DNA from 2 places in the Pseudarthrobacter sp. NPDC058119 genome. Region 2 is predicted to be linked to the other one. Evidence: riboswitches for the same ligand, from Rfam matches in the RefSeq annotation. Region 2 holds a riboswitch; the other holds the start of a gene.
The links. Region 2 has a riboswitch for S-adenosylmethionine ahead of ACFVTD_RS00935 (aminotransferase class V-fold PLP-dependent enzyme). Riboswitches for the same ligand answer to the same signal wherever they lie in the genome.
Positions count from the first base shown of each region.

Region 1: it holds a riboswitch for S-adenosylmethionine, as region 2 does, so the genes downstream of both, ACFVTD_RS12335 (cobalamin-independent methionine synthase II family protein) here and ACFVTD_RS00935 (aminotransferase class V-fold PLP-dependent enzyme) in region 2, are expected to answer to the same signal.

Region 1 covers NZ_JBHVTN010000005.1:117,084-121,239, forward strand. The annotation lists gene ACFVTD_RS12330 (uracil-DNA glycosylase) at 1-564, opposite strand, end outside; gene ACFVTD_RS12335 (cobalamin-independent methionine synthase II family protein) at 786-1,994, opposite strand; SAM riboswitch class I at 2,008-2,112, opposite strand; gene ACFVTD_RS12340 (M14 family zinc carboxypeptidase) at 2,344-3,408, shown strand; gene ACFVTD_RS12345 (adenylosuccinate synthase) at 3,645-4,156, shown strand, end outside.
Region 2 covers NZ_JBHVTN010000001.1:199,319-203,474, reverse strand. The annotation lists gene ACFVTD_RS00935 (aminotransferase class V-fold PLP-dependent enzyme) at 84-1,499, opposite strand; SAM riboswitch class IV at 1,536-1,649, opposite strand; gene hisN (histidinol-phosphatase) at 1,802-2,614, opposite strand; gene ACFVTD_RS00925 (ribosome small subunit-dependent GTPase A) at 2,659-3,774, opposite strand; gene aroA (3-phosphoshikimate 1-carboxyvinyltransferase) at 3,758-4,156, opposite strand, start outside.

The DNA of each region.
Region 1 (4,156 bases), on a different contig from region 2:
CTCCTCCTGGCGCGCAGGGGAACCGGCGAAAGCCCGGCCGCTGAGCGAGCGGACCTTGTAGGTCTTCAGGCCGCGGCGCCAGAGCAGCGGAACTTCGGTCTTCAGGAGTGCGTTGGCCAGCCGGTTGGCTTCGGTTCCGTGCGCCACGATTACTGAGGCACGGGGCACCAGGGCCAGGAACTTCAGCAGTGGCTTCAGGCCTGCCTGGATCTGGTCGGGGGTGAACTTGCCGTTGGCTTCGCCGGCGATGTGCCAGGGGTGGACGTTCCACGGCATGACGAATTCGGGGCGCAGGCCCAACTTCCACTGGATGCCGAGCATGCGGGTGGCCGCGTCCTGGTCCCCGGCCGTGATGAATCCGGACGGATCCGCCTCGCCGATGTTGGAGAACAGGCTGATGATGCGGCATTCCTCAACGTCGTGCATCGGGTCCACATAGGGCACCACGGTTCCGGGCTTGGCCTCCTGCAGGGAATCACACAATTCGTTGACGGCTGCAACGCTGGGTTCGTAGCGGCGGCTCATGAGCTGTTCGTGGAATGTTTCTGGGGCCAGGGCTGTCATGAAGTGCTGGTTCTCCTGCGGGGATTGGCGTTGCTGCCGCCACGGAAAAGGGCACGCGGGGGCGCGACACATCAGCGGCGGTTGATTGGGGTGGGCCGACTCCGGGCCGGCCTTGTCCAGTTTACCAAGCCCCCGGGAACGGAAATGCCGGTCCCGCGGATCCGCCACGGCGGAACGCGGAACCGGCACGTCCGGGGGCGGCTATGCCGCCAGGCGTCGAACTACCACAGGCGGCTGGTGGCGCGGCGCGCGCCCTCGCCGAGGGCCTCCAGCTTGGCGAAGGCGATTTGTGGGTGCACCCTGCCGCCCAGGCCGCAGTCGGTGGAGGCGATGACGTTCTCGCGGCCGACGACGTCGGCAAAGCGGACAATGCGGTCGGCCACCAGGTCGGGGTGTTCCACCACGTTGGTGGCATGCGACACGACGCCCGGGATGATGACCTTTCCCTCGGGGAGCTTGGTGTCCTCCCACACGCGCCATTCGTGTTCGTGGCGGACGTTGGCTGCCTCGAAGGAGTACGCACCGGCGTTGACCTGCAGCACGGAGCCGATGATGTCGGCGAACGGGATGTCCGTGGTGTGCGGGCCATGCCAGGAACCCCAGCAGACATGCAGCCGGATCTGGTCCTGGGGCAGGTCGCGGAGGGCCCAGTTGGTGGCTTCGACGCGCAGCTGGATGAACTTCAGGTAGTCCTCCAGGCTGGGCTCGGGGTTGATCTGGTCCCAGCTCTCGGCCAAGGACGGATCGTCGAGCTGCACGGTGAGGCCTGCGTCGACGATCGCCTTGTATTCCTCCCGCATGGCATCGGCGCAGGCGTAGACGAGTTCCTCATCGGATTTGTAGTACTCGTTGGCCACGCGCGCGCAGGAGCCGGGGGAGAGGGATGCTACGAAGCCGTCCGACAGCCCGGCGGCGGCGAGGCCGGTCTTCAGGTTCTTGATGTCCGATGCGACCAGGTCCTGGCCCGTGTAGGTCAGCGGTCCGGCGATCTTGGGCTGGGTCACGCTCTTGCGGTGGGACAGGATGCCCGAGGAGGGATCGTTGTAGGCCTCGTTGAACGCCTGCCGGTCGCGCCGGTCGGGGAAGGAGGTCAGGACAATGTTGCCGGGGGAGGAGCGGTGCACCTGGGCGTCGGCCCACCGGTCAACGTTGGTCGGCTCCAGGCCGCCCAGCCGTGCGAAGGAGTAGTTCCACCAGGCTCCGTAGTCCACGGAGTTGGCCATCGTGTGCCCGTATTCGCCGTCGTTGGGAATGTCGATGCCGAGGTCCTTCTGGCGCTGGACCACGTCCACCACGGACGTTTCAAGGAGGTCCAGGAATTCCGGGGTGATGCCGTCGGTTTCCTTGGCGGCGTTGGCGGCGATGAGTTCCGGGGTGCGGGGCAACGATCCGGCGTGGGTGGTGCGGATGTGGTCGGTATTCAGGGGCATGCTGGAATCTTCCTTTCCATCGGTCCTGGCAGTAGCACCTTCGGCCGGCAGGAATCCTGCTGGACCGTGGTTGCTGCGGCGTCATCGAGCCAGGTCTCTCGGCCGCTCCGGATGGTTCACTCTCACATAAATCGAGCAACCCGCCTTGGGGCAAGTCTGCGCCGCTTTATGTCGTGCCCCGCTGTCCGGCCGGGCTCCCTGCCGTTACCCAGCCGGCGGCAGCATGCTTACAGCTTCCGTTCAGCTTATTGACAGGTTTCGTTAAGCTTGGTTGGCTGGGTGTCACATGCCGCCGCCGCGATGGAGCCGGCTGGCGGCACCCCGATGCACTCGAAAGAGGTAACGCACTGTGAAGAAATCCCTGGCAAATTTCGGGACCCTTGCCGCCTCCGGCGCCCTGGCACTGGCCGTCGTCGCAGGCCCCGCCCCGCTGGCACACGCCGTGGGCGAAGGTCCCAACTACGACGGCAAGGGCCAGATCACCACGTCCAAGCTCGCCACGTACGAACAGATGGTCTCGTTCCTGAAGGCCCAGGACGCCAAGCAACCGGCCATGGAGCTGGAGGTGATCGGCCAGACGGTTAAGGGCCGCGATATCCACCTGGTCAAGTACATTTCGGACCCCGCCAAGCCCACCATCCTGTACCTGACCCAGCAGCACGGCAACGAGCAGCTCACCACCGAGGGCGCCATGGAGTTCATCAAGCACCTGGGGACCGGTAAATCCGCGGACATCCTCAAAGGCGTGAACATCCTGGTGGTGCCCATGCTCAATGCGGACGGGGCCATGGGGGACGTGAACTTCTCCCTGGATAACTACCTTGCCAAGGGGGACCGCAACCTCACCCGCTACAACGCCGAGGGCGTGGACCTGAACCGGGACCACGTGGCCAAGGTCCAGCCGGAGACCCAGGCGCTGCACAACAACGTCATGCGCAAGTACAGGATCGACTACATGATCGACCTGCACCACCAGGGCACCCGGGCCGAACGCGACGGCAAGCTGGTATCCGGTTCCATCCTGTACCCCACCACCCCCAACGCCGACCCCGCCGTCGTCGAAAAATCAAAGCAGCTCGGCGCCGTGGTCTTCAACAACGTTGACTCGACCGGCTGGGGGCACCTGGGCAAGTACCAGGGCGGCAGTGCCGAAACCATCAGCCGCAATGGCATCTCCGTGGAGTACGGCATCGCCACCCTGCTCTTCGAGATGCGCGGCATGTCGGACCACTACCTGGACGGCTACGCACTCGGGCAACGCAGCAACGGCTACCTGATCAAGCAGACCGTCACCACGCTGACCTCCACGGCCGCAGCCATCGCGGACGGGTCCATTGCCGACGCCGACACCTCCTTCTGGGACACGCTCGCCGAGCAGACGTCCCGGCCCGCCGGGGAGGCCGAGGACGAATAGACGGCACCGGCCGCCGCGGCCTTTTGGCAGAAAGGGCCGCGGCGGGCCACAACAGTGGACAAAGTGCCCTATCGGCTAAACTTGGGTGGTAAGAGCCCCGGAACTCTTGCTTCGCCGTGCCGCGCTGCGGCCCATGCGAAGGCCGGTCTGTTCGGGGCATTCTCATGAACGGCGCTGCATGGGCCTGCCACCTGGTGGCCGGGCCAGGGCAGTCCGAACGAATGGGGGAGGATCCCATGCCAGCAATTGTGATCGTAGGAGCCCAGTGGGGCGACGAAGGAAAAGGCAAGGCCACCGACCTGCTGGGCGGCCGTGTTGACTACGTCGTCAAGCCCAACGGCGGCAACAACGCCGGGCACACCGTCGTCGTAGGCGGTGAAAAGTACGAACTCAAGCTGCTTCCGGCAGGCATTCTCAGCCCCAACGCCGTTCCCATCATCGGCAACGGCTGCGTGGTGAACCTGGAGGCCCTCTTCCAGGAAATCGACGGACTCCAGGCACGCGGCGCCGACACCTCAAAACTGCGGGTATCCGCCAACGCCCACTTGGTGGCCCCGTACCACCAGGTGCTGGACAAGGTGACCGAACGCTTCCTGGGCAGCCGGGCCATTGGCACTACCGGCCGCGGCATCGGCCCTGCCTACATGGACAAGGTGGCCCGCCTGGGCATCCGCGTCCAGGACGTCTTCGACGAATCCATCCTCCGCCAAAAGGTGGAAGGCTCGCTGCGGCAGAAGAACGAACTCCT
Region 2 (4,156 bases):
GTGGCCTCCTTCTGGTGCTGCCTGCGGATGTCCTTCGAATTTACCGCATGGCCGGCGCCGGCCGGCAGCCGCCGTTACGCCGCTTAGTCGTCGAGGCAGGGGGCCGCACCGGCAGTCCCGGGGGTATTGGGCGCCCAGTGCGGGTAGGTGCGGAAGTCGTTGGCGGGCACCCAGCGGCCCGCGTCCACCACGTAGTCCCAGCCGAGTCCCGTGCTTCGCAAAGCCTGGATACCGGCAAGGAGGCGCTCGGCGTCCTCCAGCCGCGAGCCCACGCCGAAACTTGCCCGGAGGGAGCCGGACGGCAGGCCCAGGCGCTTCAGCAGGGGGTGGGCGCAGAAGCGTCCGTCGCGCAGGCCCACCCCGTGCTCTGCGGACAGGTAGGCGGCCACCAGGCCTGCGTCGTAGCCCTCGACCGAAAAGTTGACCACGCCGATGGTGTCGGTTTCCGGGTTGGTGTCCTTGAAGATTTGGTGGACGGTGACGCCGTCGATGCCCTGCAGTCCCTCCACCAGGAAGGAACGGATCGCGGATTCGTGCGCGTGCCACCGGTCCTGGTCGAGTTCGGCGATGACCTGGGTGGCGCGGGCCAGGGTGGCGGCGCCGAGGACGTTCGGCGAGCCCCCCTCGTGGCGTGCCGGGCCGGTGGCCCAGCTGACGCCGTCGAGCTTTGCTTCCTTGACCGCCCCGCCGCCGGCCAGGTGCGGCACGCCGGTGTCCAGCCAGTCCGGGCGTCCCACCAGGACGCCCGCGCCGAAGGGCGCGTACAGCTTGTGGCCGGAAAAGGCGAGGTAGTCGACGTTGTCTGCGGAGATGTCCACCCGGCGGTGCGGCGCCAGCTGGGCCGCGTCCACCACGATCCGGGCGCCGTGCTGGTGGGCCAGCGCTGCCAGGGCCTGGATGGGAAGGATTTCGCCCGTGACGTTGGAGGCGCCGGTGACTGCCAGCAGGCTGACGCCGCCCTGTCCGAGTTCGGCGCGGACGGCGTCAAGGGTGCCGGTGATGGTGTCCGCGGCAACGATGCTGCGGTGCGGGACGCCCTGCCACGGCAGGAGGTTGGCGTGGTGCTCGATGTCCAGATAGAGGACGTCCCCGTCGGGGCGGCCGTCCGTCCGCGGCAGGCAGCCCGCCAGGAGGTTCAGCGAATCAGTGGTGTTGCGGGTGAAGATGACCGAATCGTCCGGCCGGCCGCCCACGAAGTCCCGGACGATGCTGCGTGCATTTTCGTAAACCGAGGTACTGATCTGGGACGCGTAGCCGGCCCCGCGGTGGACGCTGGCGTAGTACGGAAGGATCTCGTTCAGGTAGGCGGAGACAACGGAGAGCGCCGGAGCGGATGCTCCATAGTCGAGGTTCGCGTACCGGATGTGGCCGCCGGAGATCAGTGGGGCCTGGATTTCCGCGCCGGTCACGGCGGCAAGGGGCCGGCCGGCGGCGGCACGGCGCTCGCCGGCAACACCGGCTTCGGCAATGGGCTGGGGGGAGACGGTGGCAGTTGTCACGAAGACCTCACTTGAATACAGGACTCCGGCATACGGAATCCGCGCTTGCCGCATCCACTCCGGACCGGCCTGGTCGTCACCCGGGGCACCCCGCCGCGAATGGAGGGTTGCCGGCCAGCAAACCGGGGTTTTGCGCTGGCACTCGTGACCTGCCTAAAAGCGTAGGACATGGGGCGGTCAGGCTGGAAGCCGCGGCAATTGTTAAGGGCTTTATTACGCAACATCGAATAAATGACGCCGGACACCCCCGTCTGGAGGTGTCCGGCGTCGCAATATTCGTTTATGTGGGCAAACCGTGGCAGTTACAGCAGATCGTCCAGGTACGGGTTGAGGCGGTGCAGCACCTCGGAGTGCAGGATCGAGTTGGTGGCAAGCGCGTTCCCGCCGAACGGTCCGTCCTCGCCCTCCAGGGAGGTGAACCGGCCGCCCGCCTCAACCACGATCGGCACCAGCGCAGCCATGTCGTAGAGGTTGAGCTCCGGTTCGCAGGCGATGTCCACGGAGCCCTCTGCCACCATGCAGTAGGACCAAAAATCGCCATAGGCCCGGGTCCGCCAGACGTCCTCGGTCAACCCGAGGAACTCGTCGAGGTTGCCGCGTTCCTTCCAGCCGCTGAGGCTGGAGTAGGAGAGGGAAGCGTCGGAGAGGGTCGATACGTTGGAGACGCGGAGCCGGGTCGCGGCTGCCAGGGACCTGCCCATGTACGCGCCCATGCCCTTGGCCGCCCACCAGCGCTTGCCGAGGGCCGGGGCGCTGACCACACCCACCACGGGTTCGCCTTCATCTACCAGGGCGATCAGCGTGGCCCAGACCGGCACGCCGCGGACAAAGTTCTTGGTCCCGTCAATCGGATCGATGATCCAGCGCCGCGAACCGTGCCCGGTGCTGCCGAATTCCTCGCCGAGGACGGCATCGCGGGGCCGGGAACGGGAGAGCTGGCCCCGGATGGCTTCCTCTGCCGCCTTGTCGGCATCGGTGACGGGCGTCAGGTCCGGCTTGGTCTCAACATGGAGGTCCAGGGCCTTGAAGCGGCTCATGGTCTGGTCATCCACGGAGTCGGCCAGGACATGGGCCAGGCGCAGGTCATCGTTGTAGCTCGAAGCGGGTTGGATCATGGTTACAAACTACCGTCTGCGGACGCATCTGCCGGGAGAACGCGTCAGTTGACGCTGCCGAGCTCCTTGGTTTCCTGCGCTTCCATGCGCGGATCCGCCCCAAGCAGCCGCCGGAGCGATGCCAGGCGCGCCGGGCCGGTGGGACCCGCGTGTCCGCCTGCCACCCAGTCGTCGAGGCCACAGTCCACCGCAGTCGCAGTGTGCTTGCACCCGCGTTCACAGTTTTCGATGCCGGGGGAGAGGTCCGGGAAGGAGCGCAGGATCCGGTCGGGGTCCACATGTGCCAGGCCGAAGGAACGGATGCCGGGGGTATCAATGATCCAGCTGCCGGCCGGCGCGTCCGCCAGGCGCAGCGCCAGGGCCGACGATGACGTGTGGCGGCCACGGCCCGTGACCGCATTGACTCCGCCCGTGGCCCGCTCGGCCCCGGTCAGTGCGTTCACCATGGTGGACTTTCCTACCCCTGAGTGTCCGAGCATCACGGTGACCTTGCCGTCGAGGTGGGCGCGGAGGTCGGCCACCGCCGCACTGTCCAGCCGGGCAGAGAGGCCGTCATCGGACCGCGCATCGATTCCGGACGCCTGCGCGTCCGCTGTGCGGCTGATGATCACCGGGAATTCCAAGTGCGTGTAATTGGACAGCAGCCCAGCCGGGTCCTTGACGTCGGCCTTGGTGACCAGCAGGATCGGTTCGATTCCGGCATCGTAGGCTGCCACGAGGGCACGGTCGATGAACCCGGTGCGGGGCTCCGGGTTGGCGGCCGCCACGACGATGACCAGTTGGTCTGCGTTGGCCACCACAGCCCGTTCCACGGGGTCAGTGTCGTCGGCGCTGCGGCGCAGGAGGGTGTGGCGGTCCTGGATCTTCACCAGGCGGGCCAGCGTGTCCGGCGCGCCTGACACGTCGCCCACGAGCGAGACGAAGTCGCCTGCAACCACCGGTGACCGGCGGAGTTCGCGGGCCCGCGCGGCGATGACGATGCGCTCGTTATCCGAGTCCTCGCCCACGACTGCCGTGTACCGGCCCCGGTCAACGGTAATGATCCGCCCGGTAACGGCGTCGTCATGGCTGGGCCGGTCTTTGGTGCGCGGGCGGGAACCTTTCTTGCTGGGGCGGATCCGGACGTCGGATTCATCCCAGGAGTCAGTGCTCCGCGCCACTGGCACGCCCTTCCGGCCCCGATGCCCCGGGAGCAGACTGGGCCAGCATGCCCGCCCACAGTTGCGGGAAGTCCGGCAAGGTCTTGGCCGTAGTGGCGATGTCCTCCACCTGGACGCCGCTTACCGAGAGGCCCAGGATTGCCCCGGCGGTGGCCATGCGGTGGTCTGCATAGCTGTGGACGACGCCGGCGTGCAACGGGGAGGGCCGGATGACCAGGCCGTCACTGGTTTCCTCGGCGTCGCCGCCGAGCCGGTTGATCTCCGCGACCAGGGCCGCGAGCCGGTCCGTTTCGTGCCCGCGAAGGTGGGCGATTCCGCTGAGCCGGGAAGGTCCCGTGGCCAGGGCACAGAGTGCCGCCACCGTGGGAGCCAGTTCACTGGT